DNA from 4 places in the Dechloromonas sp. HYN0024 genome. Region 4 is predicted to be linked to each of the others. Evidence: predicted binding sites of a transcription regulator. Region 4 holds the regulator's gene; each other region holds the start of a gene.

Region 1 (7,380 bases), 300 kb from region 4:
GGTGGAAAACATGCTGACCGTTCAGGAAACCCTGCGTGCGGTCGATGAGTCGCGCATGCGCTCACTGGCCGGAAAGCCCGGTGCGATGATCGCGCATTACGGGCCGGAAACCTCGCCGGAGGGGATCCACCGCTCGACGCTCGAGCGGGTCACCAATATCAAGGCCGAACAGACGGGAACCAGCATCTATCCCGCACTCGGTCTTGGGGCCGGGCAGCGCCATGCCTCCAAGGGAGCGTATCTGACCCGTGTGGCGGGGCCGGGCCTGCATGATCTGGTCTCGGACTCTGGCTGGATCGTGCCCTGATTGGGTGGTGCGCGGAGCGGCCCTGGGGTCTATAACGATAAGGATGAACAGCTTTGCGAGGTGAAACAATGATCACGATGCCTGTCAGCCTTGCCCGCATCGGGGCAGTGGCATTTGTGCTGGGGTGTTTGGCGGGACCAACCGTGGCGCAGCAGACTATCTATTCCTGCGAGATGGATGATGGTTCGGTCGTTCTTGAAACCGAACAGGTCAGCAAAAAATGCCAGAAGGTGTCGGAAACCGCTGCGCCGCCCAAGCCGCCGGTAGCGGCTGCCGCTCCGCTGGCTCCTGCCGCCGCAGCCAGTGCGGCGAAGCAGCCGGCCGCGCCGGTCGCCAAGCCGCCGGCTGCAGCGCCCGGTCAGCCGGTGTCCGCCGTGGCCAAGACCTCGGGTAGCCTGGTCGTCAAGGCGCCGCTGCCACCGGTCAAGGTGCCGCCCAAGCGGACGGTGGCAGAAACCTATCATGATCTACAGGTCAAGAAGGCGGAAACAGCCCTGCATCAGGATGATCCCGAGCACGGCATCGTCGGTGCAGCACCGACGACCAACGCCGCCCGGCGCTATCTGATGACCGACAGGGCGCACTACCAGAAAGAGATTGGCGTGACGCCCCAGGCTGCGCCAGAACAAAAGTAGCTGAAAAAGGCCGGGCCACAGAGTGGGCCGGCCAGCTGCATCAGGAAATCGCCAGCATCCGGTCGAGGGCCAGTTTGGCCAGTCCGGCCTCGTGTTCCGGCACGGCGATCTGATTGACCACCTTGCCGTCAACCAGGTTTTCGAGGGTCCACGCCAGATGCTGCGGGTCGATGCGCTGCATGGTCGAACACATGCAGATGGTGGTCGCCATGAACTGGACGATCTTGTTCTGCGGCAGCACTTCCCTGGCCAGGCGGTCGACCAGGTTGAGTTCGGTGCCGACCAGCCAGCGCGTGCCTTCTGGCGCTTCCTTGATGATCTTGACGATGTGTTCGGTCGAACCGACATAATCGGAGGCAGCACAGACCTCGAAATTGCATTCCGGGTGGGCGATGACCTTGCCTTCCGGGTATTTGGCGCGGAAGGCGTCGATATGCGACTTCTGGAACATCTGGTGCACCGAGCAGTGCCCCTTCCACAACAGGATTTTGGCCTGCTTGATCTGGGCTGGCGTCAGGCCGCCGAGTTCGAGGTCGGGGTCCCAGACGACCATTTCGTCCATGGCGATGCCCATGTTGTGGCCGGTCCACCGACCGAGGTGCTGGTCGGGGAAGAACAGCACCTTCGGACGACGCTCAAAGGCCCATTTGGCAATCGTGCCGGCGTTGGACGATGTGCACACGATGCCGCCATGGTCGCCGCAGAAGGCCTTCAGGTCGGCTGCCGAGTTGATGTAGGTGACCGGCGTTACTTCCTCTTCGGCGTTGAGCACGGTGTTCAGTTCGCGCCAGCAGCGTTCGACCTTGGCCAGGTTGGCCATGTCGGCCATCGAGCAGCCGGCGGCGAGGTCGGGCAGGATGGCTTTCTGGTGCGGGGCGGTCATGATGTCGGCGACTTCGGCCATGAAATGCACGCCGCAGAAGATGACGTATTCGGCATCGGTTTGCGAGGCAAGGCGCGATAGTTTGAGCGAATCGCCGGTCAGATCGGCGTATTGATAGACGTCGGCACGCTGGTAGTGATGGCAGAGGAGGACGGCCTTCTTGCCGAGTTTGGCGCGGGCGACGCGGATGCGCTCATGGCAGGCGTCGTCGGAGAGGCGGTTGAACGGTTCGAAGGCGATGGTGGCTGTTTGCATGCTGTTCTCTGAATTTTGGCGTCGGTTTTTGCGGCGCCGGCAATTATCCCTGAATCCATGGCAATCCGGCCTTGCGCCAGCCGCCGATGGTATTGCGGTGCCCGTTGGCATCCTTGTCGCCCTCGAAGCCTTCGAGGATGTTGTAGCAACTGTTGTAGCCGGCTTCGGTGGCCGCCGTGGCGGCGCCGACCGATCGTACGCCGCTGCGGCAGAGGAACATGACCAGGGCTTCGGGATCGATCTGGCGCTTGAGTTCGGCCACGAAATTGGGGTTGCGCACGCCGCCGGGGTATTGGTTCCACTCGATTTCGACGGCGCCGGCCACCCGGCCGACCCAGTCCCATTCGGCACGGGTGCGGACATCGACGATTCTGGCGCCGGGGGCCAGATGCAAAATGTCGCTCGCTTCCTGCGGCGTCAGTTCGCCCAGGTAGGGCCGTTCCAGTGCTTTGCCCCGGGTTTGGGCGAGCTTGAGTATCTCGGTTAACTTTCCCATCGTATCCAACTGCTAAAATTACACATTAACAGTATAGGGCAAGAGATCATGGGACCAGAGCATCACCCTCCCGCCGCCACTCCCGGCGAGCGCGCTGCCGAGGCGCAAAAGGCAACCTGGGTAAGCGTCGCGGTCAATCTGGTGATGACTGTCCTTCAGTTGATCGTCGGCTGGCTGGCCCATTCGCAATCGCTGATCGCCCACGGCCTGCATTCCTTTTCCGACCTGCTCTCGGATTTTCTCGTGATCTACGCCAGCCGGCAGAGCGCCCACCCGGCCGACCAGGCGCATCCTTATGGCCATGCCCGCGTCGAAACCGCCGCGACGCTGGTGCTGGGAACGTCGCTGGCCCTGATTGGCGGCGGCATTCTCTGGGAGTCGGGGATGCGTCTGCAGCACATCGAGGCCCTGCCGACGGTTGAGCTGTCGGCCCTGTGGGTGGCGATTGCCACGGTGATTTCCAAGGAAGGCCTGTATCGCTACCTGATTCGCGTCGCCGAGCGTCAGCGTTCGCAACTGCTTATCGCCAATGCCCTGCATACGCGGGCCGATGCGGCGTCGGCGCTGGTCGTGGTGGTCGGTATTGGCGGCGCCTTGCTGGGCTGGTCTTTCCTCGACCTGCTGGCGGCAGCCTTGATGGGTTTCATGATCTTGCACATGGGGGCTGGTCTGGCCTGGGGGGCGATCAAGGAACTGATCGATACCGGTCTTGACGATGTTCAGGTTGAGGCGATCCGCAAGACCCTGCTGGCCACGCCCGGCGTGCGCGACCTGCACGAATTGCGGACCCGGCGCATGGCCCATCAGGCGCTGGTCGATACGCATGTCCAGGTCGATTCGCGGATCAGCGTGTCGGAAGGCCATCGCATTGCCGAGTCGGCGCGCGCCCGCGTGCTGCGCGAACATCCCGAGGTGCTCGATGTGCTCGTCCATATCGATCCCGAAGACGACATGGACCCGGATAGCTACGCGACACGATTGCCCGCCCGGGATAAATTGCTCAGCGAATTGCAGCCCTTGCTGGTCGATCTGCCGGAACCCGAGAAAATCGTCCTGCATTACCTGCGCGGGCAGATCGAGGCGGAAATCTATTTCAGCCACACCCTGTTCGAGAATGGCGAGGCGCTGCGACAGGCCGAGTCGATCCTGATCGACCGCCTGAAGTCGCATCCGCTAATTCGGAAAATTTCGCTGAATTGTTTTGTTGCACCATAAAGGTGCGTAAATTTTCGCCATTGCACAATGGTGGTGCGCTAATTCTTTGTTTAAACCCCGCATCTCATTGTGGCAAAATACAAAGATTACTCGTGAGCGTTTGGCACGCTTTCTGCTAAACACTCCGGGTTACAAATTTTTGATTGTCGCCGGATCGCCCGGCAACTTGTTTTCTTAGGAGATTAAGGCATATGGCAACCCCGCAAGACGTGCTCAAGATGATCAAGGAAAACGACGCCAAGTTCGTCGATTTCCGTTTCACCGATACCCGTGGCAAGGAACAGCACGTCACCGTGCCGGTTTCTGCCTTCAGCGAAGACAAGTTCGAAAACGGTCACGCTTTCGACGGCTCCTCGATCGCTGGCTGGAAGGGCATTCAGGCTTCCGACATGCAGCTGAATCCGGATCCGGATACCGCCTACATCGACCCGTTCTTCGACGAAACCACCGTCGTCCTGACCTGTGACGTCGTTGACCCGACCGATGGCCGTGGCTACGACCGCGACCCGCGCTCCATCGCCAAGCGCGCTGAAGCCTATCTGAAGTCCTCCGGCATTGGCGACACCGCCTACTTCGGTCCGGAACCGGAATTCTTCATTTTCGACGGCGTCGAGTGGAATGTCGACATGTCCGGCTGCTCCCTGAAGATCCACTCCGCTGAAGCGGCCTGGGGTTCGGGCGAGAAGAACGACGGCTCCGGCTCCACCGGCCACCGTCCGACGGTCAAGGGCGGCTACTTCCCGGTTCCGCCGGTTGACAGCCTGCACGACATCCGTTCGGCCATGGTCCTGACCCTGGAAGCCCTTGGCTGCCCGGTTGAAGTTCACCACCACGAAGTCGCCACTGCCGGTCAGTGCGAAATCGGTACCGTGTTCAACACCCTGGTCAAGCGTGCCGACCAGACCCAGATCCTGAAGTACGTGGTGCACAATGTGGCCCACCAGTACGGCAAGACCGCTACCTTCATGCCGAAGCCCATCGTTGGCGACAACGGTTCCGGCATGCACGTTCACCAGTCGATCTGGAAAGACGGCAAGAACCTGTTCGCCGGCGACGGCTATGCCGGTCTGTCTGAACTGGCTCTCTTCTACATCGGCGGCATCATCAAGCACGCCAAGGCCCTGAACGCCATCACCAACCCGGGTACCAACTCGTACAAGCGTCTGGTCCCGCATTACGAAGCCCCGGTCAAGCTGGCTTACTCGGCCAAGAACCGTTCTGCTTCCATCCGCATTCCGTACGTTGCCTCGACCAAGGCTCGTCGTATCGAGACCCGTTTCCCGGATCCGATCGCCAACCCGTACCTGTGCTTCGCCGCGCTGCTGATGGCCGGCCTGGATGGTATCCAGAACAAGATTCACCCGGGCGATCCGGCTTCCAAGAACCTGTACGACCTGCCGCCGGAAGAAGATGCAGCCATCCCGACCGTCTGCGCCTCCCTCGAGGAAGCCCTGGCCGCTCTGGAAGCTGACCACGAGTTCCTGACCCGTGGCGGTGTCTTCTCCAACGACTGGATCGATGCCTACATCACCCTGAAGATGGACGAAGTGAATCGCGTTCGCATGACGACCCACCCGGTCGAGTTCGATCTGTACTACTCCTGCTAATCAGCCGGATCTTGAAGAAGGGCGGGTATTTCCCGCCCTTTTTTTGTGCACTTTTTTCAGGCTCGGACGTTAAGTCCGATACACTCAGAAAATTGACAGGAATGATGCTGATGACACGCTGCTCGCTTGCCTTGCTTATCGCCTTGTTGCCGCTCTCGGCCTCGGCCCAGTCCATCTATAAGTGCGTTGACGCCAGCGGCAGCACGACCTACTCGAGTACGCGGCTGGAAAAGAACTGCAAGGTCATTTCCTCCAGCCCGGAAGGTTCCGCACCCGCACCCGCGCCTGCCCGTGCCCGGGCACCCGGCGCTGCGGCGAATCCGACCCAGGCGGGCTTCCCGCGTGTTCAGGAAGATACCCAGAAGGCGCGTGACGGTGACCGCCGCCATATCCTTGAGCAGGAACTGGCCGGCGAACAGCGCAACCTCGAGCAGGCCAGGAAGGAACTGGCCGACCAGGAAGTGGCCCGTACGCCAAGCGACCGCCTGTCTGGCTATCGCGAGCGCGTCGGCCAGCATGAGCGAAATATCCAGGCGATCCAGAAAGAACTGGCGGTCAGCCGATAGGGAGCAGTATCGACCGATTGAAAAGGGCGCCGAGGCGCCCTTTTTTGTCTGTGACGCCAGCCGTTAGTCCTTGATCCTGACCTTGTACCAGGCCGCATAGAGCGCCGGCAGGAAGAGCAGGGTCAGGGCCGTGGCGACCATCAGGCCGCCCATGATGGCGACGGCCATCGGCCCGAAAAAATCGTTGTGCGACAGGGGAATCATTGCCAGCACGGCAGCAGCGGCAGTCAGCACAATCGGCCGAAAACGCCGCACGGTCGATTCGACAATGGCTTCCCGGCGCGGGCGGCCTGCCGCCATGTCCTGTTCGATCTGGTCGACGAGAATGACGGCGTTGCGCATGATCATGCCGAACAGGGCGATGGTGCCGAGCAGGGCCATGAAGCCGAAGGGCTGGTTGAAGACGAGCAGGAACAGGGTGATGCCGATGATGCCGAGTGGTGCGGTGAGCAAAACCATGACGACGCGGGAAACACTCTGCAACTGGATCATCAGGACGGTGACCACGACCAGTACGAACAGCGGGATGCCGGCCATCACCGAGCCGGAGCCTTTCGAGGACTCTTCGACCGAGCCGCCGGTGGCGATGTGATAGCCCTCCGGGAGCTTGGCCTGGATGGCATCGATGGCCGGTTTGAGATGGCCGACGATTGTCGCCGGCTGCGTCTTGTCGTAGAGATTGGCGCGGACCGTGATGGTCGGCAGGCGATCGCGGCGCCAGATCAGGCCGGGTTCGAAGCTATGCTTGAGGCGGCCGATCTGGCTCAGCGGTACGCTTTTGCCGGCGCGGGTCGGCACCGAAAGATCGTCGAGGGACGAGAGGTGACTGCGTTCCTCACGGTCGCCACGGAGCACGACGTCGATACTCTTTTCGCCCTCGCGATAGGTGGTCACGGTAAAACCGTTGAGCGACATGTTGAGCAGCGCGGCGATATCCTGGCTGGACACGCCGAGCAGTCGGGCCTTGTCCTGGTCGATTTCGATCTCCACCGACTTTGACAGTTCGCTCCAGTCAACATTGATGTTCGACAGTTCCGGGTCCTGGCGCATCGCCGTGGCGACCTGGCCAGCCACCTGGCGCAGGATCGCCGGGTCTTCGCCGGAAACGCGGTATTGCACCGGGTAGCCGACCGGCGGGCCGTTTTCGATGCGGGCGATATTGCCCCGGGCGGCGAAGCTGTCGCTGTCGAACAGCTTGATCAGGCGCTCGCGCAGGGCCTCGCGGGCCTCGACGTTGCGCGTCACGATGACGAACTGGCCGACATTGCTTGACGGCATCTGCTGGTCGAGGCTGAGGTAGTAACGGGGCGAACCGGAGCCGATGTAGGCGATGAAGTGCTCAAACTGGTCGAATTCGGTCTTGTCCTTGTCCAGCCATCTCTCAAGTTGGCGGACTTCGGCGTCGATGGCAGCAAT
Region 2 (7,380 bases), 230 kb from region 4:
CGGAGGGCGAAGCCGCCCTCCGTTGGTATTGATCGATCAGGTGTTCTGGACGGCCACGCCGCGCCAGGCAGCAAAGTTCGCCTGATCGCCGGAACCCTCGTAATCGCAGTTGTCCTTGCCGTTCTCGATGTGGCACCACTCGAGATACTTGAGTAAGGGATGGAAGCCTTCGGCCGTCGGATCGGTACCTTCCGGCCAGCAGTTGCCCATATAAACCTGATGCACCGGCAACCAGGCCTGGATGTACTTCTCCGGCTCGTCGTCAAAGATGTGCTTACAGCCATCCGAGCAGGTGTGGTACTTCTCACCCTTGTGCTCCGACTCGCGGTAGCAGATCTTGGTCGGGTCATCCGGCTCGGTAAAGAGCATCGGAATCTGACAAACCTGGCACAGCATGGGCAGGGTATTGGCGTAGAAACGCTCACCCTTGTCAGCCATTTCACGCAGCTTGTCGAAACGCGGACGGTAGTACTTGTCAAACGTGGTCGGGTATTTTGCCGACAACCAGTCCATCTCATCGGCGCTCGGCAGCCAGGTATGCAGGCCCATGGCGTGCCCGTGGGTACACAAGGTCAGCCACAGTTGGTGCGAGAGGTGCTCTTTGTCGACCGTGCATTGGGCAATGCAATCCGGCACCTTGATGCCGTACTTGGCGAGGTCGTTGAACAGCGCGCCGCCGTTCTGCTCGAAGTAGATTTCCCAGGCTTCCTTCCAGCTCATGACGCGCTTCGGCAGCATGTAATCCATCATCGTGGCGACCAGGCTCAACACACGGATGCCGCGCCAGGCCCACTTGTCGATCCACTTCTGGACGATGGGCAGGTTGTCCGGGTCCTGCTCGAGCATGAACTTGATGCACTCGAGGCCCAGCGTCATGTGACGGGCTTCGTCGGACTGGGCCGAGAAACCGAAGGTCACCGTCGCCATGTCACCGTTGTAGGCAGCGCCGGACATGAAGGGCACGAACAGCAGGTTGGTCAGGACGTATTCGAAGCTGAAGCCGATGGCGATCATCCACTCGAAGGGACCAGCGCTGAAGGCGTCGTCGAAGAAGGACTTGGGTACGGAGAGGTACCAGACGCGTTCGATCTGATGCGATGCGCCGGCATGGAAGCCTTCGTAGAACTTGTTGTAGTTCGACATCGCATGAATCTGGGTCTGGGCGTGACGCACTTCGTCGATCGACTGCATCAGGCAGGCAACGCGCGGGCCGACGCCGGGGAAATTACGGCCGGCCGCAGCGAAACCGCGGTGGGCCATATATTCGAGCGGCGAAATACCGGTCAGGAACAACTTGACGGCACTCAGGTAGCGCGCATCGGTGATGCCAAGGTGGCCGTTGTTCTGGGCAAAGGCGTCGAGCACGGCGTACAGCTTGCGCTCCTTCTCGGCCTGGTATTTCCAGTAGGCGTCCATGGTCAGGCGGAAGGGGTCTTCCCACTTGTCCCAGTCGTGCACCTTGATACCCTCGAAGGTGGCTTGCGGGAATACCTTTTCTTTCGGCTGGTAGGTCGTTTCCCAATCCAGGCCACGGGTCATGTGGGCGTATTTTTCCTTGAGGCCCAGTTTCTTCTTGCTGGCTTTCATATCCATGTCGGTTTACTCCTCAATTCTTCCAGGACAGGGTGAAGGTATCGTCGTCTTCATCCAGATGGCCGGAAATGGTGATCAGGTTGATCTGCAGTTCCTGCAGGTCGAAATCGCGGCCAATGAGCTCCTCGATCGATTCGCGCTTGATGACCAGGGTGCCTTCGGCGTTGATCTTGACCATGGCGGGCTGCTCTTCGAGGCTGGCGTGCTGATTGTCAGCAAGGATGGCTTCAACGATAGGACGCGTGTCTTCGTTGGTTTGAAAGGCGATAAAAACGGTAGACATGACAGCTCCTAGACAGCCAGGCCGAGCTTGGCGCAGCGGGCATTGAATTCGGTGACGACATCTTCGAGAACACCGACCGCCTTGTCGCCCAGGGCGCGATTGGCTAGCGGCGTCAGGGCTTCGAGCGTGGCGGCGCGGTACTGCTTCACCCAGTCGCTGAGGACAGCCTTGTTCTCCGGCGATTCGGCGGCGGCAACCTTGATCTGGGCATCAACCCACTTGGCGGTTTCGCCCGCCCATTCGCTCATGAAGCGGGTCATCATCGAGATGGCCGTGCCACCGTTGGCCGAGAATTCGCTGTCGAGGTGATCGTAGAACAGCGGGTAGGAAAGACCTTCAAGCACCAGGTTCTGGGCCACAAAAATCTCGAACCAGTCCTCAAGCACCAGCAGGTTTTCGACATGGCGACGCATCGGCTGCCACAGGGCGCCGTTCATCCAGGCATCCTTGGCCGTGTCGAGCGCTTCCGGACCGTCGAGCACGAGGCCGATGCGGGTCAGGTACTGGGCGACGCCGAGGTGATCCATGGAGTGGTACAGGCAGGCCTGGGTGATCACGGTACCGTAGCCGTAGGCGGACATGTAGGCGTTGCCCATGTTGCCACCCCATTCGGCATGGCGCATCGGCACCAGAATGTCGAGGGCGATCTGCTTCTGCTCGGCCGGAATCAGCTCGGCCAGGCCGCGATCCTCAACCATCTCGAAGATTGATTCAGCGGCATCCTGCTGCCGGGCGCGGGCGATGGTGTAGGAACCGTAGTAGTACTGGCGCGGATCCTTCAGCAAATACCAGTCCTTCATCTGGACCTTGGTGCGCTTCTTGTCGAACAGAACCTTGTCTGCGTCCCATGCCGGACGATAGTGGAAGATGCTTTCCTGCTGGATGTTGTAGCTGCCTTCCTGATAGCGGCTGGCCGGCTTGTCACCGAAGCGCTCCACCAGGTGGTCGAAGGTATTGCGCAGTGGCTTGATCGCCACCGTACGCAGATCGATCTGCATGTAATGTCTCCTCTTATTGTTCCCGTTACCGGGATGTTCAAACAGCGTCTGAAATATCCCGCCGCGAAATAGCGTTCAGGCGCGACGCCCAGTCACCCGAATCGGGCTCCATGGGATCAAGAACGATGACTTCGTTGGTCAGGCAAAACTCGTGGAAAGCCGCTTCGGGAAGCATCAGTTCGACAGCCAGCTCCGGATCACCAATCGCGAACTCGAACTCGATGAAGCCATCCGAGCGCTGACGGCATACACGGACGTAGCGCCTGATGGCGCCGAGGTTCGTGGCTGACCGATTTGTTTCCTGTTGAACCATGCTGAGCTCCTCCTGATAACGACCCCGCAGGTACGGCGTCGAGGAGAACCCTTAATCAAGTAACGTGCCAGAACATCAAGTCACTGTTTAAATTGAATTTAATCCAAAACAAGGAATCCACGATCAGGCAATAACTTATGATTTGATTAATCGGTTACCCATTAGTTAATCAATTCATCAATTCACAACCAGGGCACTTTTGAACGCAGACCCAATGTTGCCGGCGGGATCAAGGCCACCACAAAATCCGCCCAACGAATATAAAATCTCGATATTTTTCGGCCGATCTAAACCTTTTAGCAATCCGCTCAGCCACCAGCGGCAGTAGAATCGTTGCCTGCACATCCCGGTAATGCGCAACATCCGGGCAGAAGACAAAGAGACAACATGACGACTATTCAGTACCCAGCCTCGAATGACTTGCGTGAGCTGGTTCGCTTTTCCGAAAAAGACGGGACGATCTGGCTTGCCGACAACCGCATGGTGTTGATGCACACCTCGGCCCTCGGCGCCCTGCGCAAGGAGCTGATTGGTTCTGTCGGCAAGGAACACACCCGTCGCGTCCTGACCCGCATGGGCTATGCATCCGGCGTCCGCGACGCCGAACTGGCCAAGCGCATTCGTGGCAGCAAGTCGATGATGGACGCGTTTTTTACCGGCCCCCAACTACACATGCTTGAAGGCATCGTTCGCGTCAGCCCGGTAAACCTTGAAATCGACTTCAATACCGGCAAATTCTCCGGCGAATTTCTCTGGGAAAACTCCTGGGAGCAGGAAGTCCACATGCGCGAGTTTGGTCAGTCGGATGACCCCGTCTGCTGGACCCAGATCGGCTATGCCTCGGGCTATACCTCGGCCTTCATGGGCCGTTTCATTCTCTTCAAGGAGGTGGAGTGCGTCGCCTGCGGCCACAATAGCTGTCGCATCTTCGGCAAGCCGCTCGAAGAGTGGGAGGATGCCGCCGAGCACGCCAGTTATTTCGAATCCGATTCGATGCTCACCCACCTGCTGGAGCTGCGCAATCAGGTCGATTACCTGCGCACGACCATCTCGCAGCAAACAGCGTCGCCGAGTCTGGTCGGCAACTCGACCGGCTTCCGCCATGCCTACGATCTCGTCCAGCGCGCTGCAGGCACGCATGTTTCGGTACTGCTTCTCGGTGAAACCGGCGTCGGCAAGGAGCGTTTCGCGCGCACCCTGCATCAATTGAGCCAGCGCAAGCAGGGGCCTTTCGTCGCCATCAACTGCGCGGCGCTGCCCAACGACCTCATCGAATCCGAACTGTTTGGCGTTGAAAAAGGTGCCTTCACCGGCGCCCAGACTTCGCGCATTGGCAAGTTCGAAAGGGCCGACGGCGGTACCATTTTCCTCGATGAAATTGGCGAACTGCCACTTGCCGCGCAAGCCAAGCTCCTGCGCGTCCTGCAGGAAGGCGAGATCGAGCGACTGGGCGACGACCACGTGCGCAAGATCAATGTGCGAATCGTGGCGGCAACCAACGTCGATCTGCAGAGTGCCGTAAAGGAAGGCCGCTTCCGCTCCGACCTCTACTACCGTCTGAACGTCTATCCGATCCAGATCCCGGCGCTGCGCGAACGGGTTGCCGACATCCCCCTGCTCGTTAATTCGATGCTCGCCCGCTTCTGTACGCTCTACGAAAAGAAACTGCTTGGCGTCAGCGACAAGACGCTGCAGGCGATCAAGCGCTACCAGTGGCCGGGCAATATCCGGGAGCTCGAAAACATGATCGAGCGCGGCGTCATCCTCGCCCCGCAAGGCGGCTGGATTGACCTCGAGCACCTGTTCACACACGTCGGCGAGTCCGCCAACTGGGAATGCCAGATTTCACCGACCGGCAACCTTGAAAACAAGCCCGAGCCCTGCCGCACAGCCGCCCTGCTCGAAACCATCCTGGGCAGCGGCATTCCTTTAGAGGACCTGGAAGCCCGCCTGCTGGACGAAGCCGTCCGCCGTGCCGATGGCAATCTGGCCAGCGCCGCCCGCATTCTCGGCATTACCCGCCCTCAGTTGCAATACCGGCTGAAGCGCAACACACCATGACTGAAACCGTACTTCGCGTTGTCCGGCGCAAGGCCAAGCCGGGCTGCGAAGAAGCCTACGAGGCGCTGATCCGCGCCATGTTCGCCGACGCCAGCCAGTTTCCCGGCTACCTGTCGGCACAACTGGTGCCGCCCGAAGCACCCGGCGACGAATACCAGATACTTCAACGCTTTGCGACAGAAGATGATCTGGCCCGCTGGAATGCGTCATCACAGCGCACCCTCTGGCAAGAAAGATTGCGCGCCGTCGCCGAAGGCGATCCCGAGTACCGCCTGCTCACCGGCCTTGATGCCTGGTTTGCCCCCACCGTCATTCCAGCCAACAGCCCACCCCCCAAGTGGAAAATGACCGTAGTCAGCTGGCTCGGCATCTTCCCGACAGTCTCGCTACTGCTCTGGCTGATCACTCCCCTCCTCGCCAGCTGGCCCTTCCTGATACGGACTGCCGTCTTTACGGCACTGGTCGCCTTGGCGATGTCGTACCTCGTGATGCCCAGGCTGTCGCGCTGGATGTCGTGGTGGCTCATTAAAAAGTAGCGCCGCGGCAAGCCCAAGGCCCCCTCGCCTTGGACGACAAAAATGGGCAATTTCTCTTCTGGCAGTTCACCTGACGCCCATATTTTGGCGAATGGTCCGCACCCAGCGCACCCGCAATATTTATCGATTTTTTCCTACAATCTCGACATTTAAGTTGACGTCCGGACTGATTATTTGATCAACTTGCGCCCCATGAATTCACCATTTGGCAATTGATTTAACATTCAAAAATCGTCGCCAACATGAATTCATACCAATAATCAATGGGTTGAATCATTGGCACATTCCTTGTTAATGAATTTCCCGGATCAAGCTGTTCCAGCTTGGTGATCGGTGCAGGCCATTTCACCTGCGAGCAAAGAGCGACAAATAAAAACGGAGACACGCGGGCATGGCTGCAGACAACGAAAAGAAAGTTTTCACCCCCTTCACCCAGGAAGAAGGCGACATCCACCTGGGCGGTATTGACGCCCTGGTCCGCCTGACGCTCGACCAAGTGCGCACCGATGCCCGGCGCGGCCTGAAGACTGGGATGTTCGTCTCGGGTTATCGCGGTTCACCGGTCGGCATGCTCGACAACGCCCTGCTCAAGCAGCAGAAGACGCTCCTCGCCAACAACATTCACTTCGTTGACGGCCTCAACGAAGACCTCGCCGCGACGGCGGTGTGGGGTACCCAGATGCTGCACACGGTTGGCCAGCAGAAATTCGATGGGGTCACCGGCCTGTGGTTCGGCAAGGCACCGGGCGTGGACCGCTCGGGCGATGCCCTGAAACACGCCAACTACACCGGCATCGGCAAGAACGGCGGCGTGCTCGCCATTGCCGGCGATGACCCGAGCTGCAAGAGTTCGTCGCTGTGCTCGCAATCCGAGCCGATGCTCTACCACGTCGGGATTCCCTCGCTCTACCCGGCCAACGTCCAGGAAATCCTCGACTACGGTCTGCACGGCTACAACATGTCCCGTATGGCCGGTGTCTGGGTCGGCATGAAAATCGTCACCAATGTGGCTGATGGCACCGGCACCGCCAACATCTCGCCGGATCGCCTGAACTTCATCACCCCGGACCTGACGTTCGACGGCAAGCCCTTCACACCGAACATGAACCTCGGCATGAACGTGCGCGTCGAGGCGCTCGAGATGGAACAGTCGCTGTACACCCGTCGCCATGAAGTGGCGAAGCGTTACGCCCGCGCCAACAATCTCAATAACGTCGTCTTCCCCAACCCGGATGCGTGGATCGGCATCATCACCGCCGGCAAGACCTATAACGACCTCAACCAGGCCTTCCTGGAGATGGGCCTCGACGATCAGGCGCTGCGTCACTACGGTATCCGCGTCCTCAAGATGGGCATGCTCTTCCCGATGGAACCGACCATCATCCGTGAGTTCGCCCAGGGCCTTGAGGAAATCTTCGTCATCGAAGAGAAGCGTCCCTTCCTCGAAATGTTCGCCAAGCAGGTGCTCTACGGCATGGCCAACGCACCGCGCATCGTCGGCAAGTTTGATGAGGAAGAGAAGGAGTTGCTGCCGCACTACGGCGAGTTCGAATCCGACATCATAGTCCGCGCCCTGTTGAAGCGCCTGTCGCGCAA
Region 3 (7,380 bases), 1.6 Mb from region 4:
GAGATCAAACAGGGCCTGCCGCGTACCGCGGTAGCCCACCCAGGTGCGGGCGTAGCCGCCCACATGGTCGTATTGCGGAAAACCGGCGCGCAGCAACGGCAAGCCCAGACGGGCAGCCGTTTCGGCGGCATGCGAATTTGCGATGACGAGTTGGGCTTCACCTACTTTCGCTTCTTTCTCCATATCTTCCAGATCACCGACGATGACCTTGGCGATGGGCAATGCGGCGAGGCTTTCATGCTTGTGCGTGCACACGGCGCTGACAATGTCGGCCCCCATGCTGGTCAGGAAGCGCACCTGCATGCCGACCAGATCGGGATCGCCGGCCAGGGCGACGCGGGCGAAGCCGATCATGAAGTGGCTATCGACCATCGCATCCTGCAACTGGGCACGATGACGCTCGATCTTCTCCGGCACTGGCTTGCCGGAAATGTCAGCCAGCGCTTGCGTAAAGGCATCGCAATCATCGAGGCCCATGAGCCCGGCAAAGTGATGATCGGGTACGCCCGTACGCGCTTTCAGAAGTATCGCTGCCTTGTGCAGCGACGGGCCCACCACCAAGGTGGCGGCCGACTCGCCCATGATCTCGATTTCCGAGCGCGGCGTACCACCGATGGTCAGGGATGAGGTTTCCGCCTCGACCAGATGACCATCCAGTGAATCACCGATATCCGGCACAACCACCGGGCGCAGGCCAAAGGCTTCGATCCACTCCTTGATGGCCTCGATATCACCCGGCGTCAGCATGGCCGAGGCCAGCACATTGACCTGCTTCGGCCGCTTGCCGGCGTTCTGCCCTTCCGGCACGAGGGTCTCGATCAGGGCTTCGATGGCCATCGCGTAACCGCTTTCCAGGCAACCGACGTAATCCGGCGTGTTGACCGGGACGACTGCGACATGGGCGAATTCCGGATGGGCCGCGCGAAAATCGCGGACCGAACGGCGAATATCGCAACCCTGCGTTTCCGAGAGGCCGGTGGTCACCAGCCCGATGATGTCCGGCTTGCTTTTGTCCGAGAGGGTACGCAGTGCCTCGATCACATTGTCATCGGCCCCCATGATGCTCGACACCTGATCCATCGCCGTCGTTTGTAGGGGAATCGGCTCGCGGAAGTGACGGACAAAGAAAACCTTGCCGAAGGCGGTGCAGCCCTGCGAGCCATGCATCAGCGGCAAGCTGCGGTTGAGCCCGAGAAAGGCCAGCGAGGCGCCAATGGTCTGGCTGACCTTGAGCGGATTGACGGCCAGCGCTTTTTTGGAGAGGAATATTTCAGCCATGATTTTTCCTTACGCCGCCAGCACGGTGCCCGGCCCGCTCTGCTTCGCCCACGGCGCAGGTTTGCGGACAGCAGCCCACACCGGACTTTCCATGGAGAGGGCCAACTGGCGGGCCAGTTCGACCATGCCGTCATAGCCGGCATAGCCGAATTCACGCTCCTGATTGATATCGAGGAAGGGAATCCGCGCCTTGAGCGCCGTGTAGAGATTTCGGCCGCCGGCGATCAGGATATCGGCCCGGTACTCGTGATACGTCGACAGCAGCGCTTTCGGGCTGCCATCGTCGATCATCTTGGTGTCCTCGCCCATCAGTTCGCGGATGCGCGCCTTGTCTTCCTCGGTTGATTTTTTGGTGCCGGTGGCCACCACCTTCATGCCCAGATCCTGCAAGGCTGAAACAATCGACCACGATTTGACGCCGCCGGTATAGAGCAGGACACGCTTGTCCTTGAGGCGGGCACGCCAGGGTTCAAGCGCGGCATGGGCCTTGGCTTCTTCACGGGCGATGACTGCCTCGGTCCGCGCCGTCAGGTCGGGGTCGCCGATCAGCCGGGCGAAATCGCGCAGGGCGTTGGAGACATCCTGGACACCGTAGAAACTCCCCTCGAAGAAGGGCTGGCCGTAGGTATCCTGCATCTTGCGCGCCACGTTGAGCAAGGCCTTGGCACACACCACCATATTCACCCTGGCCCGGTGCATGGTCTGCACCTCATGGAAGCGTGAGTCGCCGGACAGGGTGCAGAGTATGCGCAGACCAAGCTCGTCGAAGAGCGGTGCGACATGCCAGAACTCACCGGCGATGTTGTATTCGCCGATCAGGTTCACATCGTAAGTCGGCAGTCCATCGGCGCGCTGTTTGGCCGGTTCCGGCTCGGCCGTGCCGATGACGTATTTGAACATCGCCTCGCCGGCCAGCCGGTTACCGAGATTCTTGGTCCCGTAAAAACCGGCCGCATCGACCGGCACCGTCGGTACGCCCCAGCGTTCGGTCGCCGCCTTGCAGACGGCCCCAACATCATCGCCAATCAGCGCGGTGACGCAGGTGTTGTAGATAAAGACGGCTTTGGGCGCATAGCTGTCGATGGCCTGCTTGATGGCATGAAACAGCCGCTTCTCGCCCCGCCCCATAACCACATCGGTTTCCGACAGGTCGGTCGTCATGCCGATCTTGTACAGCGTCACGCCGGAAGAACGCGTCCCCCGGTTGTCCCAGGACGACCCGGCACAGGCAATCGGCCCGTGCACAATGTGGGCAACATCGGCTATCGGCAGCAAGGCAATCTGCGCGCCGTCAAAGGAACATCCACCAGCCGTCGCCCCCGGTTTGGGTTTGGCGCAACCGGACTTTTCCTTCGTATTATGGCTACAGGCGGGCTCATCGAGCAGGGCCTGGATTTCGCTGGCTTTCATGCTGTTCTCCACAGGTCTTAACCCTAACCAGCAAGATGGATGCCACCCCTAACCAACTGTTTTAACGCCATTATTTTATTTTTTACTTTGTCACAAAGGCGACAATCCCGACACCCGCATCGCTTTCAATCGTCTTCATTCATGTCCCGACGCGGCACGGTTTCCGGGTCGGCGATGATGCCGCGATAAATCTCGATGCGGTCGCCCGGCTTGAGACCGGCATCGAGCTTGACCAGGCGGCCGTAAACGCCGACCTTCTGGGCGCTCAGGTCGATGTGCGGGAACTGCTTGAGGATGCCGGAGCGCTCAATGGCCTGGTGGACCGATGACTCGTCGGGCACTTCGATATTGAGCCAGATCTGCTGACCCGGCTCGGAATAGGCAACACCGATCTGCATGGCGTCTTATCTCCTTCAGTTGCTCGTCGGCAAAGGTTTACCCTTGCGGTCACGGCCATAAATACGCGGTTTGAAATAGGTGTCGATGATCGGCGTCATCGAGTTCATGAGCAGCACCGCGAAGGCCACGCCTTCGGGATAGCCGGCCCAGGTCCGGATGATGTAGGTGAAGACGCCGCAGCCGAAGCCGAAGATCAACTGGCCGCGCGGCGCATTGGGCGAAGTCACATAGTCGGTGGCGATGAAGAAGGAACCGAGCAACGCACCGCCAGATAGCAGATGCGTGCCCATATCGAGATAACGCGCCGGATCGACGGCGTGCAGGATGGCGGCCGGAATGGCGATGCCGGCCAGCATGGCGAGCGGGATATGCCAGGTGATCAGGCGCAGGCCAATCATCGCCACACCACCGGCAGCGATCAGCCAGGCTGCGGTTTCACCAAGGCTGCCGGGGCGGTAGCCGAGCGCCGAGACGGCGGGCGCATGCAGGCCAGACTCGAGCAGGTCGATGCCCCGCGACAGTTCGGTCTTGGCATAACCGAGCATGGTCGCACTGGTCACCGCGTCGAAGGCCGGCGGCACGCCGCGCAGCACGATAAGCAGGCCTTCCAGTGGCCCTGGCGCGCCCAGGGTGAACATCGGCAGCGGCGTCACCCAGGCCGTCATCTGGACCGGGAAGGAAATCAGCACGGCCACCCGGGCGACCATGGCCGGATTGAACAGGTTCTGCCCCAACCCACCGAATGCCTGCTTGCCCAGCATGGTGGCGAACAGACCGGCAAACACGGCGATCCACCAGGGTGCCCAGGGCGGCAGGGAAACAGCCAGTAGCCAGCCGGTCAGCACGGCAGAGCCGTCCATCAGCACAGGCCTGGCCGGGCGATTTTGCAGGCGCAGGGAAAATGCCTCGCCGAGCATGGCGGCACCGACGGTAAATAGCCACACATAGACCGACGGCCAGCCATATAGCCAGAAACCGTAAAGTGTGGCTGGGGCCAGCGCCAGCATGACCAGCTCCATGATGCGGGCCGGACTGTTGGTCGTCGTCGTGTGCGGTGCGGCAACGGGAGTAACGAACGTTTGGCTCATGCGGAAGCTCCCTCGGTTTTTTCAGCGACTGGACTGGCTGAGGCAGCCGCCAGCTTGGCCGCCTCGCGCTCGGCCTTGCGTTTGGCTGCGGCTTCCGCCTTTTCACGGTTCTCGCGTTCGACCCGCGCCGTCTTGGCTTCAGCTAGGCGCTTCGTCGCATCGGTACGCAATTTGGTCCGTTCGGCCGCCGTCAGTTCACCCTTGGCGTGGCTAAAGTACTGAACGAGCGGAATGTGCGACGGACAGACATAGGCGCAGCAGCCGCAGGAAATGCAGTCACCCAGCGCGTAGGCTTCAGCCCCCTCAAGATCACCGACCTTGATACGGGCGGCCATTTCGAGCGGCAGCAGGCCCATCGGACAGGCCTTGGTGCAATTGCCGCAGCGAATGCACGGTCCGGCATCCGGGACGAAGGCTTCGGCGGCGTCGAAGGCGAGGATGCCGGAAGCCCCCTTGACGATGGGAATGCGGTCATGGAGAAGCGGCGTGCCCATCATCGGCCCGCCGAGAATCAGGCGCGACGGCGCTTCCTTGAGGCCGACAAAGGCCAGCAGTTCGCCGATCATCGTACCGAGCGGCGCATAAACATTACCCGGCGTGACGATGGCCCCACCATTGAGCGTGACGATGCGCTCGACCAGTGGCTGGGCCAGACGAATGGCCTTGTGCACCGCGGCGCAGGTCGACACGTTATGGACCAGCACCCCGACTTCGGCGGCACGGGCATCGGAAGGAACCTCCTTGCCGGTCAGTGTCTGGATCAACTGCTTGTCTGACCCCATCGGGTAGCGAGCCGGAACCGGGCGGATTTTCACTTCCGGATAGGCAGCCGCCGCGACACGCATGGCGGCAATGGCTTCCGGCTTGTTGTCCTCAATTCCGACCAGCGCCTCGCTGGCACCAATCGAATGCATGATCAGGCGCGCCCCATCGACCACCATCTCGGGGAAGTCGCGCATGATGCGGTCGTCACTCGACAGATAAGGCTCGCACTCGCCGCCATTGACGATCAAGGTCGACACTTTCAGGCGCTTGCCCAGGGCGAATTTGACGGCCGACGGGAAGGTCGCCCCACCCAGGCCGACCACCCCGGCCAGAGCAGCGCGCCGGGCGATTTCCTCGGGCGCGGCAGCAAACGGATCAGCCAGCGGCTCAGCCTCAAGCCAGCGATTCTGACCGTCCGAATCGATGGTGATTGCCTTGAACGGCAGGCCCGACGGATGCGGCGCGGTGACTTCGCCGACGGCGCTGATCGTCCCGGAAACCGGGGCGTGGATGGGCGCCGAGATATTGCCCTGCGCCTCGGCGATCAGCTCACCCTTGCGCACTTTCTGGCCGACCAGGACGACCGGCCGGGCAGCCCCGCCAACGTGCTGATGCAATGGCATGAAGACCCGTTCAGGCGAAGGAAACAGGCGCAGCGGCACATCCGCCGCCGGACGCTTGTGATCCTCCGGATGGACGCCCCAACTGGGCGACTTCAGAAAGCGGTCAAGAAATCCCATCGTTGTATCCTCAGCTATGGGCGGACGCCGGCTTCGGCCAGGTCCAGTGTTGCAGCGTGACGGGAATCGGCATCATGCCGAGCGCTTCGGTCGGGCAGACATCAACGCAGGATGAGCAGCCGGTGCAGGCTTCGCGGATGACGTTATGGATCTGCTTGGCAGCACCGATGATGGCATCAGTCGGGCAGACCTTCATGCAGCGGCAGCAGCCGATGCAGATTTCCTCGGTGACCTCGGCGATCTGCGGGCCGCTGTCGGAGACTTGAGACAGATCGACCTTGATCCCCAGCTTGGCGGCGAGCGCTTCGGCCGTCGCTTTGCCCCCCGGCGGACACAGGGTCACCGGGGCTTCCCCCTTGGCCAGCGCCACCGCCGCCTGGGCGCAACCGACGTAGCCGCACTGCCCGCACTGAGAACCGGGCAGCATGGCCTGCAGTTCGGCCTCGATCGGGTTCTCCTCGACGGCCAGATAGCGTGATGCAACCCCGAGCACGCTGCCGAGGGTCAGGCCCATCGCGGCAAGACTTCCTACTGACATCAACATGCTGACTCTCCTTCCGGCGTGTTTTTTTGCATGATTAGCCCGTCGCTATCCCCGAAAAACCCATGAATGCCATGGCCAGCATGCCGGCCACGATGAAGGCAATCGGGGGCCCGGCGAACAGTCGGGGCACGTGGGCCAGCACGAGACGCTCACGCAGGCCGGCGAAAATGATCATGACCAGGCTGTAACCAACCGACGAGGCAAAGGCGAACATGGTCGAACTCAGAAAGCCCATCTTGCCTTCGACCAGCAGTAGCGCCACACCCAGTACGGCACAGTTGGTGGTGATCAGGGGCAGGTAAATGCCGAGCATCTGGAACAGGCTGGGCGACACCTTCTTGATGGTCATTTCGGTAAATTGGACGGCGCTGGCGATGACCAGAATGAAGGTCACGGTACGCAGGAAGCCAAGCCCGTAGGCATCGAGCAGATAGGTCTGGACGGCCCAGTCAGCCATTGACGAGACGGTAATCACGAAGGTGGTGGCCAACCCCATGCCGGCCGCCGTATCGACCCTCGTCGTCACCCCCATGAAGGAGCACAGACCAAGGAAGCGGGCGAGGATCACGTTGTTCACCAGAGCCGCGCCAATCATCATCAGGGCAAATTCTTTCATCGCTTTTTCCTAAACAGTGCCGCAGGTTTCGTCAGGTCGCGCCCGCCGCAGGAAATGCGGGGCCAGATCGCCTTTCGCCGCCAGACGACGCGCCTTGAAGCGCCCCACGAGCAGGCCGAGCGCCAGGCCGCCAGCCATGCTGAACAGGGTGGTCAGATCATCACCAAGCAGTGACTGGGCGACCGAGGCGGCAGTCAGGGCAAAGAGCAAGGGAACGCCGTAGGCGGTCATGGCGGCGTTGAGCAAGGCGCTTTCGCTGATACCGACGACAAGCCTGTCACCCTCACGAAAGCCCAACGCCCCATCCGGGTTATCAAGATAGAAGCGGCGTGCCTGCAGGCGACTGGTCACCGTGCCGATACCCACCTCCTCGCGCGAACTGACGCCGCAACTGGCACTTGACGCACAGTGGCCGCAACTGGTCGTCTGCTCCGGTTCCAGCCAGGCCAGATCGCCATCGACGCGGACGACGCGGGCGATCCCTTCAACCGAGCGCACGGCGGCGGTTGAATCAGTTGGCGAGGGTTTCAGGTGAATGGT
Region 4 (7,380 bases):
CATTGCCTTCGATGCACCTGAGTTGCCGATCAGTGGAACCATCCAGATAAGCCTTTCGTCTTAATGCTTTAGCACCACGTTCAACATATAATTCGTGGTCATTCAATTTTGGATTCTCGGTAGCCAATGAACGCCGTGCAACGCAAACTAATCGTCATGTTCGCCGATGTATCGGGCAGTACGGCACTGTTCGAACGTCTTGGAGACAAAGAGGCCATGCATGCGGTTGAGCGTTGCCTCAAGCGCATGAAGCGCTCGATCGACGGCTACAAAGGAAAGACCATCGAGGTCGTTGGCGACGAGTTGCTGGCCACCTTCCAGACTGCCGAAGATGCCTGCCAGGCGGCAATCGACATGCAGGAGCGGATTGCCGACCTGCCACCGGTTTCTGGCCTGAAACTGACCATACGAATCGGTTTGCACTTTGGCGAAGTTGCCGACGAAGGCAAGAAACTGACCGGTTCTGCCATCGCCACGACTGCCCGCATCACCGGCATTGCCAAACGCGAACAGATTGTGTGCAGTTCGGCGCTGGTCGAGCAGTTGTCCGAACCCAGTTACATTGCCCCCGATCCCGCCCCCGAACTGGGTACCGTGCCCGAAAGTGGCCAGGTACTGTCCCTGTTCAAGATCAACTGGCCGACCTATCAGGGGGTCACCGCCAGTTCCGTCCATTCGATCTTCGGTGCCGGCAACGTCGCGCAGGCGGTGGGCCGCCTCTGCATCCGCCATCGTGGCAAGGCCTATCTGGTCGATGACAAGACGCCGGTACTGACCATTGGCCGTGATCTTGGCTGCAAACTTGTCATTGATGACCGCAAAGCGTCACGCCAACACGCACGCCTCGAGCGCCGCGACGATGGCTGCTATCTTGTCGATACCAGCACCAACGGCTGCTTCGTCACCTTAGCCGGTCGCCAGGAAGTGATGGTTCATCGCCATGAAATCAATCTCGAAAGTCATGGTCAGATCAGTTTCGGCAATTCGGCCAGCGAGGGCCAGTCCGAAATCGCCGAATTCGAGTACCTCTAACGAAACATCGGGCTGAAAGGAAAATCGGCCATCCGCAGATGGCCGATCTCTCCCTCGCGGGTACTTACTTGGCTGCAGCGTCAGCCGAACACTTCTTCATGAAACTGTTCTTGGCGGCACCAGCCAGTTTCTTTTCCTTGGCGGTAGCGGCACAAGCGGCATTTTCGGTGGCAGCACCGGCATCCTTCGTGCACTTCTTGATGAAACTGTTCTTGGCGGCACCAGCCAGTTTCTTCTCGGCAGCCTTGGCGGCACAGTCATCAGCAGCGTAGGCAGTCGTAGCAGCGAATGCAACAATCAACAGCGCGATCAGTTTCTTCATCTGGAATCCTCGGTTATGGTTGAGAAACGGGCCTACTATCAGCCATTCATGCGTCATCGTCAAGCATCGTACGCTGCTGGCGATCCATGAAATCCTGCATGCTGTCGATGCCGCGCAACTGAAGAATCGTGTTGCGAACCGCCGCTTCGAGCAAGACCGCGAGGTTACGTCCGGCCGCCACGGGAATGACCACTTTGCGGATCGGTACGCCAAGGACCTCGTGGGTCTGGGCATCAAGCGGCAGACGGGGAGCATCGACGGCCGTGGACGTTTTTTGCAGATGAACAATCAGCTTCAGTTTCATCTTGCGGCGCGATGCCGTTTCACCAAAAATCGTCCGGATATTGAGCAGGCCGAGTCCGCGCACCTCCAGAAAGTCGCGCAGCATGCCGGGACAACGCCCTTCGATGGTGGTCGGGGCGATTCTCGCCATTTCGACCACATCGTCAGCAACCAAGCCATGCCCCCGGGAAATCAGCTCAAGGGCCAGTTCAGACTTGCCGACCCCGGAGTCGCCCGTAATCAGCACGCCCATCCCCAGGACATCCATGAACACACCATGGAGATTCACCGTATCGGCCAGGCGGGCAGACAGGTAGATGCGCAGCAGATCGATAATCGCCGAACAGGGCTTGGGTGAAAAAATCAGCGGGGTAGTAAATTCGGTACAGGTTTCAACCACCAGCGGTGGCGGTGCCAGGCCATCAGCCACGATCACGGCTGGCGGCTGGGCCCCCAGCAGATCGCCAAGCATCTGAGCGAAGCGGCGTTCGCCGATCCGCATGGCCCATTCATATTCAGCCAGGCCAAGGACCTGCAGACGTTCCGGGTGAATGATATTGATATGCCCGACCAGATCGGCGCCATAGTTGTTGGAGCCTTTGATCTCGATACGTCGATCGGCATCGGGTACAACATTCCAGTTCAACAACAGCTTTTCGCGATTGTCTTCGTAAAGCTGAACCAGGCTGACGTGGCGCACGACCTAGCTGACCACCTGAAACATTGAAACAACTTCGGCCGGGGCAGCAACGACATGCAGTTTTTCGCGAAATGCCCGGTCAGAAAACTTTTGCGCCAGCTCGGAGAGAATTTGCAGGTGCTGCTCGGTAGCCTGTTCGGGTACCAGCAGAACGAAGAGCAGATCAACAGGGCGTCCATCCGGTGAGTCAAATGGTACCGGGGTCGTCAGGCGCATAAACGCACCGACAGCCTGTTTAAGACCCTTTATCCGGCCGTGGGGAATCGCCACGCCCTGACCGAGGCCGGTAGAGCCGAGCTTTTCGCGCGCGAAGAGGCTGTCGAAAATGATCGACCGGGCGAGGCCAAGGCGATTTTCGAAGAGCATGCCAGCCTGTTCGAAAACACGCTTCTTGCTGCTGGCATCGAGATCAAGCAGAACCTGATCGGCGGATAGGAGATTGGTTAAGGGATTCATGGGGAAGGTGAGAAAAACAAAGGCCGCAGCATGCTTCGCCGCGGCCCGTTCGGCGCTTATTCAGCGGCGGCGTGCAGCCCGGGCTTGTCACCACGATGGTGATCCTGGACCTTCTGCTTGTACTTCTGAACCTGACGGTCCAGTTTATCGAACAGGGCATCGATGGCGGCGTAGAGATCGTCACCGGACTCTTCGACATGCATGTCCTTACCCGGAACATGGACGGTCACTTCGGCCTTCTGTTTGAGCTTTTCGACGGACAGGACGACGTTGACGCCAGTCACCTTGTCGAAATGGCGAATCACCGGATCCAGCTTGTTTTCGACGTATTCGCGAAGTGCCGGGGTAACTTCAATGTGATGCCCACTAATCTGCAGATTCACTTTATTCTCCTCTCTCTACAGGGTCTTGCGTAAATTGACCGGGGGAATGTTGAGCGACTCGCGGTATTTGGCGACCGTCCGTCGGGCAACTACGATTCCCTGCTGGCCTAGTATTTCGGATAATTGACTATCCGACAAGGGCTTCTTGCCATCCTCAGCCGAGATCAACTGCTTGATCAGTGCCCGGATGGCCGTAGCAGAACACGCACCGCCAGTATCAGTGGCGACATGGCTGCCGAAGAAGTATTTCAATTCGAAGATACCACGCGGCGTCGCCATGTATTTCTGGCTGGTGACACGCGATACCGTCGATTCATGCAAACCGAGAATATCGGCAATTTCGCGCAGGACCAGCGGCCGCATCGCCACTTCCCCATGCTCGAAAAACTGCCGTTGGCGATCAACGATGGCTTGTGTCACGCGGTGTATGGTTTCGAACCGTTGCTGAACGTTTTTGATCAGCCAGCGGGCTTCCTGCAACTGAGTCGACAGATTGCCGTTGCCGCGCCGCTGCTTGGACAGAATTTCCGCGTAGAGACGATTGATGCGCAGACGCGGATAAGCATCCGGATTAATGTAGGCGGTCCACTTGCCCTTGAGCTTCTTCACGATAACATCGGGCGTGATATAGCGGGCCTCGATCTGTGAAAAACGGGCTGCCGGGCGTGGATTCAGGCTGGTAATGACGCTCTGCGCAGCCTTCAGCGACTCGTCGTCGCAACCGGTCAGCCGGCGAATCTTGGCAAAATCGCGGGCGGCCAGAAGTTCGAGATGTTTCTGAACAATGGTCAGGGCCAGATCGCGGGTGGCATCGCCGCCAGGCAGGGCCTTGAGTTGCAGGGCCAGACATTCCTGCAGATTGCGCGCACCGATGCCGACCGGGTCGAAGTTCTGGATGTGATGCAGCGCAATTTCCAGCTCTTCGATTTCAATTTCGTATTCCGGCGGCAAGGTTTCCCAGAGTTCTTCCAGCGAAGCCGACAGATAGCCATCATCATCAAGCGCTTCGATCAGGAAGCGCACCAGGCTACGGTCACGCTCGGACACCTGGGTCATCCCCAACTGCCAGCCAAGATGGTCGCGCAGGCTAATCGTCGTCCCGTGGATGTCCTGCGAATCGTTGTCATCGTCGTCGTCCCGTCCGGCCCCGGTGAAGGTACCAGCATCGGAAGCCCAGCGGTCGTCATCGACATCGGAGGGTGCAGACGGAACATCCTGCTCGCGGTCGTCGCGGGCATCACGCTCTTCGCGCTCGGCCTTTTGCTCGCGCTCGCCTTCGCTGGTTTGCGGCGAATCGAACTGCTGGGCACTGGAAAAAGTCTCGGCCCCCTGTTCGTCCTCGCGCTCAAGCATGGGATTTTCGAGCAGGTAACGCTCGATTTCCTGCTGCATTTCGATTGTCGACAGCTGCAACAGCTTGATCGACTGCTGCAACTGAGGAGTAAGCGCCAGGTGTTGGGAGAGTTTTAGCTGGAGTGCCGGCTTCATCGGTGAGTAGCGGTTTCTATCTTTCGGTCAGAGCTTGAAATGCTCGCCGAGATAAACCTTTCGTACGCTTTCATTATCGACGATTTCGGCCGGACGTCCAGCCGCCAGAACGTTTCCGGCGTTGATAATGTAGGCGTGATCGCAGATACCGAGCGTCTCGCGAACGTTATGGTCGGTAATCAGCACACCAATACCGCGCTCCTTGAGGAAGCGGATGATTTTCTGAATTTCGAGCACGGCGATCGGATCGACGCCGGCAAACGGTTCATCGAGCAGGATAAACCGCGGATTGGTGGCCAGCGCCCGGGCTATTTCGACCCGTCGCCGCTCACCGCCGGAGAGCGCCGAAGCGTTGACATGGCGGACGTGGCCGACATGCAGCTCGCTGAGCAAGCCTTCCAGGCGATCATTGAGTTCGGCTTCCGGCAGGTTGAGCAGTTCGAGAATGGCGCGGATGTTTTCCTCGACATTCAGTTTGCGAAATACCGAGGCCTCCTGCGGCAGGTAAGACAGGCCGAGCCGTGCCCGGCTATGCATCGGCAGGTGGGTCAGGCGATTGTCGTCGATATAGACTTCGCCACCATCAGCCGCAACCAGCCCGACGATCATGTAAAAACAAGTGGTCTTGCCGGCACCGTTCGGCCCGAGCAGGCCGACGACCTCACCCGACTTGACCTCGAAAGAGACGTCCTCAACCACCGTCCGCGCCTTGTAGCGCTTCCTGAGATTGTGAGCCGATAGTTTGGCGGCCGGCATGTTCATTCATCCACTCCCTGCATGGCCCGGCGAATAGCGTCGCCGGAAAAACCGCGATATTGCAGGAAACGCATCTGTTTAGCACGCTCTTCGGCAGTTTTCGGCGGCTGGCCGAATTTCTTTGCCCATATAACCCGACAGCGCTCGGCTTCGTCGCCAGCCTCGGGGAGCGCCGCCGCGATGTCGGTATCGCTTACGCCTTGCTGGCGCAGTTCCTGACGCAGGCGGGCATCGCCGTAGCGCCGGCCGCGGGCAGCCACCCGCTGGGTGGCATAACGGCAATCGGAAAGCAGGCGCTCGGCCTGCAGGGTGTCAAGAACACCCGTAAGTTCTTCTTCGGATTCGGCGTGCGGCGCCAACTTGGCCTGCAAGCCGGCCCGGCTGTAATCACGCCGGGTCAGCAATTGCAGGGCACGGACGCGGAGGTCAGGCATCAGCGGCAGCAGCCTTGGTCGGCTTGATGACGGTGGTACTGGCCGCCTCACGAATCTTCGCTTCGATTTCCTGGGCGATTTCCGGGTGCGATTTCAGGAATTCGCGGGAATTGTCCTTGCCCTGGCCGATTTTTTCGCCCTTGTAGGAATACCAAGCACCCGACTTCTCGACCAACTTGTGGGCAACGCCCATTTCGACGACTTCACCCTGACGCGAAATGCCTTCTCCGTAAAGGATGTCGAAAATGGCTTCACGGAAGGGTGGGGCGACCTTGTTCTTGACGACCTTGACCTTGGTTTCGCTGCCGATCACTTCATCGCCCTTCTTGATCGCGCCGATACGGCGGATATCAAGACGGACAGACGCGTAAAACTTGAGCGCATTGCCGCCGGTAGTGGTTTCCGGCGAGCCGAACATGACACCGATCTTCATTCGGATCTGGTTGATGAAGATGACCAGGGTATTCGTCTTCTTGATGTTGGCGGTCAGCTTGCGCAGAGCCTGGCTCATCAGGCGGGCATGCAGACCAACCATCTGGTCGCCCATTTCGCCTTCGATTTCGGCACGCGGCGTAAGGGCAGCCACCGAGTCGATGACAATGATGTCCACAGAGCCGGAGCGAACCAGCATATCGGCGATCTCAAGCGCCTGTTCGCCGGTGTCGGGCTGCGAGATGAGCAGATCGCCGACACTGACGCCGAGCTTCTGGGCATATTGCGGATCGAGCGCGTGTTCGGCGTCGATGAAGGCGGCGACGCCACCGAGTTTCTGCATTTCGGCAACGACCTGCAGGCACAGCGTGGTCTTGCCCGAGGATTCCGGACCGTAGATTTCGACGACACGGCCACGCGGCAGACCACCGACACCAAGAGCAATGTCCAGACCGAGCGAGCCGGTAGACACCACCTGAATGCCTTCGTCGATTTCGGCATCGCCCATCTTCATGATGGAGCCTTTGCCGAATTGCTTTTCGATCTGTTGCAGCGCTGCGGCGAGCGCCTTTGCCTTGTTGTCGTCCATGGGGTTACCTCGGAAATTTGAGCGGATTATGGCACAGGGGCCAAAGATGGAATAGAAATTGCTGAGCTTGATCGACTAGCTGACTGCTTCGCAAAGGCAATCGGTCGCCATCAATTTCAGTGATCACACGGAAAGGACGAGGTATATTCCCAGCCCGCTCCGTCTTTAATTAGATACTGTGTATAAATACAGTACATTTACCATGGCCGCTTGGCAAGAAAATTCTGCATGCAAATCAAGGCATCGCCAGCTGCTGCTGGGTATCGCCCTGACCATCCTTGCCCCTTCGGGCTGGACCAAGCCGGCCCTCTGGTACTGGTGGGCCAGCCAGCAGACCGAACATCGCGTCTGCGCCCAAAGCTCGCCGGGCGCCGCCTGGTTTCGCGACAGCACCGCGTTCACCGACAGCACCTGCAGCATTCGGGCAAAGCCATTTTGACTGCCTATCTGCCGCCCCCCAACCTTGGGCTGACGCTGATTCATGTCGACACCGACATCATCGTCGT

Evidence for each region. The regulator sigma-54, encoded in region 4, starts transcription at its own class of promoters, with help from an activator protein. The targets are predictions, from matches to a motif close to TGGCACGCTTNCTGCTNA.
Region 1: a site for sigma-54 is predicted at 3,893-3,910, ahead of glnA (type I glutamate--ammonia ligase). Genes of this name have one in related genera too.
Region 2: a site for sigma-54 is predicted at 3,240-3,257, ahead of HYN24_RS14275 (phenol hydroxylase subunit). Genes of this name have one in related genera too.
Region 3: a site for sigma-54 is predicted at 2,716-2,733, ahead of nifE (nitrogenase iron-molybdenum cofactor biosynthesis protein NifE). Genes of this name have one in related genera too.

Annotation. Positions count from the first base shown of each region.
Region 1 is NZ_CP031842.1:2,900,010-2,907,389, reverse strand. It holds gene HYN24_RS13970 (ABC transporter substrate-binding protein) at 1-307, shown strand, start outside; gene HYN24_RS13965 (hypothetical protein) at 376-942, shown strand; gene nadA (quinolinate synthase NadA) at 983-2,080, opposite strand; gene HYN24_RS13955 (rhodanese-like domain-containing protein) at 2,124-2,576, opposite strand; gene HYN24_RS13950 (cation diffusion facilitator family transporter) at 2,625-3,791, shown strand; gene glnA (type I glutamate--ammonia ligase) at 3,983-5,398, shown strand; gene HYN24_RS13940 (DUF4124 domain-containing protein) at 5,509-5,964, shown strand; gene HYN24_RS13935 (efflux RND transporter permease subunit) at 6,028-7,380, opposite strand, start outside.
Region 2 is NZ_CP031842.1:2,967,237-2,974,616, forward strand. It holds gene HYN24_RS14260 (aromatic/alkene/methane monooxygenase hydroxylase/oxygenase subunit alpha) at 37-1,593, opposite strand; gene HYN24_RS14265 (MmoB/DmpM family protein) at 1,607-1,876, opposite strand; gene HYN24_RS14270 (aromatic/alkene monooxygenase hydroxylase subunit beta) at 1,885-2,874, opposite strand; gene HYN24_RS14275 (phenol hydroxylase subunit) at 2,912-3,187, opposite strand; gene HYN24_RS14280 (sigma-54-dependent Fis family transcriptional regulator) at 3,575-5,248, shown strand; gene HYN24_RS14285 (antibiotic biosynthesis monooxygenase) at 5,245-5,784, shown strand; gene HYN24_RS14290 (indolepyruvate ferredoxin oxidoreductase family protein) at 6,176-7,380, shown strand, end outside.
Region 3 is NZ_CP031842.1:1,630,247-1,637,626, forward strand. It holds gene nifN (nitrogenase iron-molybdenum cofactor biosynthesis protein NifN) at 1-1,278, opposite strand, end outside; gene nifE (nitrogenase iron-molybdenum cofactor biosynthesis protein NifE) at 1,288-2,688, opposite strand; gene HYN24_RS07870 (RnfH family protein) at 2,814-3,086, opposite strand; gene HYN24_RS07875 (RnfABCDGE type electron transport complex subunit D) at 3,102-4,175, opposite strand; gene rsxC (electron transport complex subunit RsxC) at 4,172-5,680, opposite strand; gene HYN24_RS07885 (RnfABCDGE type electron transport complex subunit B) at 5,691-6,224, opposite strand; gene rsxA (electron transport complex subunit RsxA) at 6,259-6,840, opposite strand; gene HYN24_RS07895 (SoxR reducing system RseC family protein) at 6,850-7,380, opposite strand, start outside.
Region 4 is NZ_CP031842.1:3,201,105-3,208,484, forward strand. It holds gene ttcA (tRNA 2-thiocytidine(32) synthetase TtcA) at 1-64, shown strand, start outside; gene HYN24_RS15435 (adenylate/guanylate cyclase domain-containing protein) at 136-1,032, shown strand; gene HYN24_RS15440 (PsiF family protein) at 1,097-1,354, opposite strand; gene hprK (HPr(Ser) kinase/phosphatase) at 1,401-2,336, opposite strand; gene ptsN (PTS IIA-like nitrogen regulatory protein PtsN) at 2,340-2,792, opposite strand; gene hpf (ribosome hibernation-promoting factor, HPF/YfiA family) at 2,849-3,175, opposite strand; gene HYN24_RS15460 (RNA polymerase factor sigma-54) at 3,191-4,663, opposite strand; gene lptB (LPS export ABC transporter ATP-binding protein) at 4,691-5,425, opposite strand; gene recX (recombination regulator RecX) at 5,422-5,853, opposite strand; gene recA (recombinase RecA) at 5,846-6,874, opposite strand; gene HYN24_RS16235 (hypothetical protein) at 7,077-7,313, shown strand; gene HYN24_RS15480 (RluA family pseudouridine synthase) at 7,307-7,380, shown strand, end outside.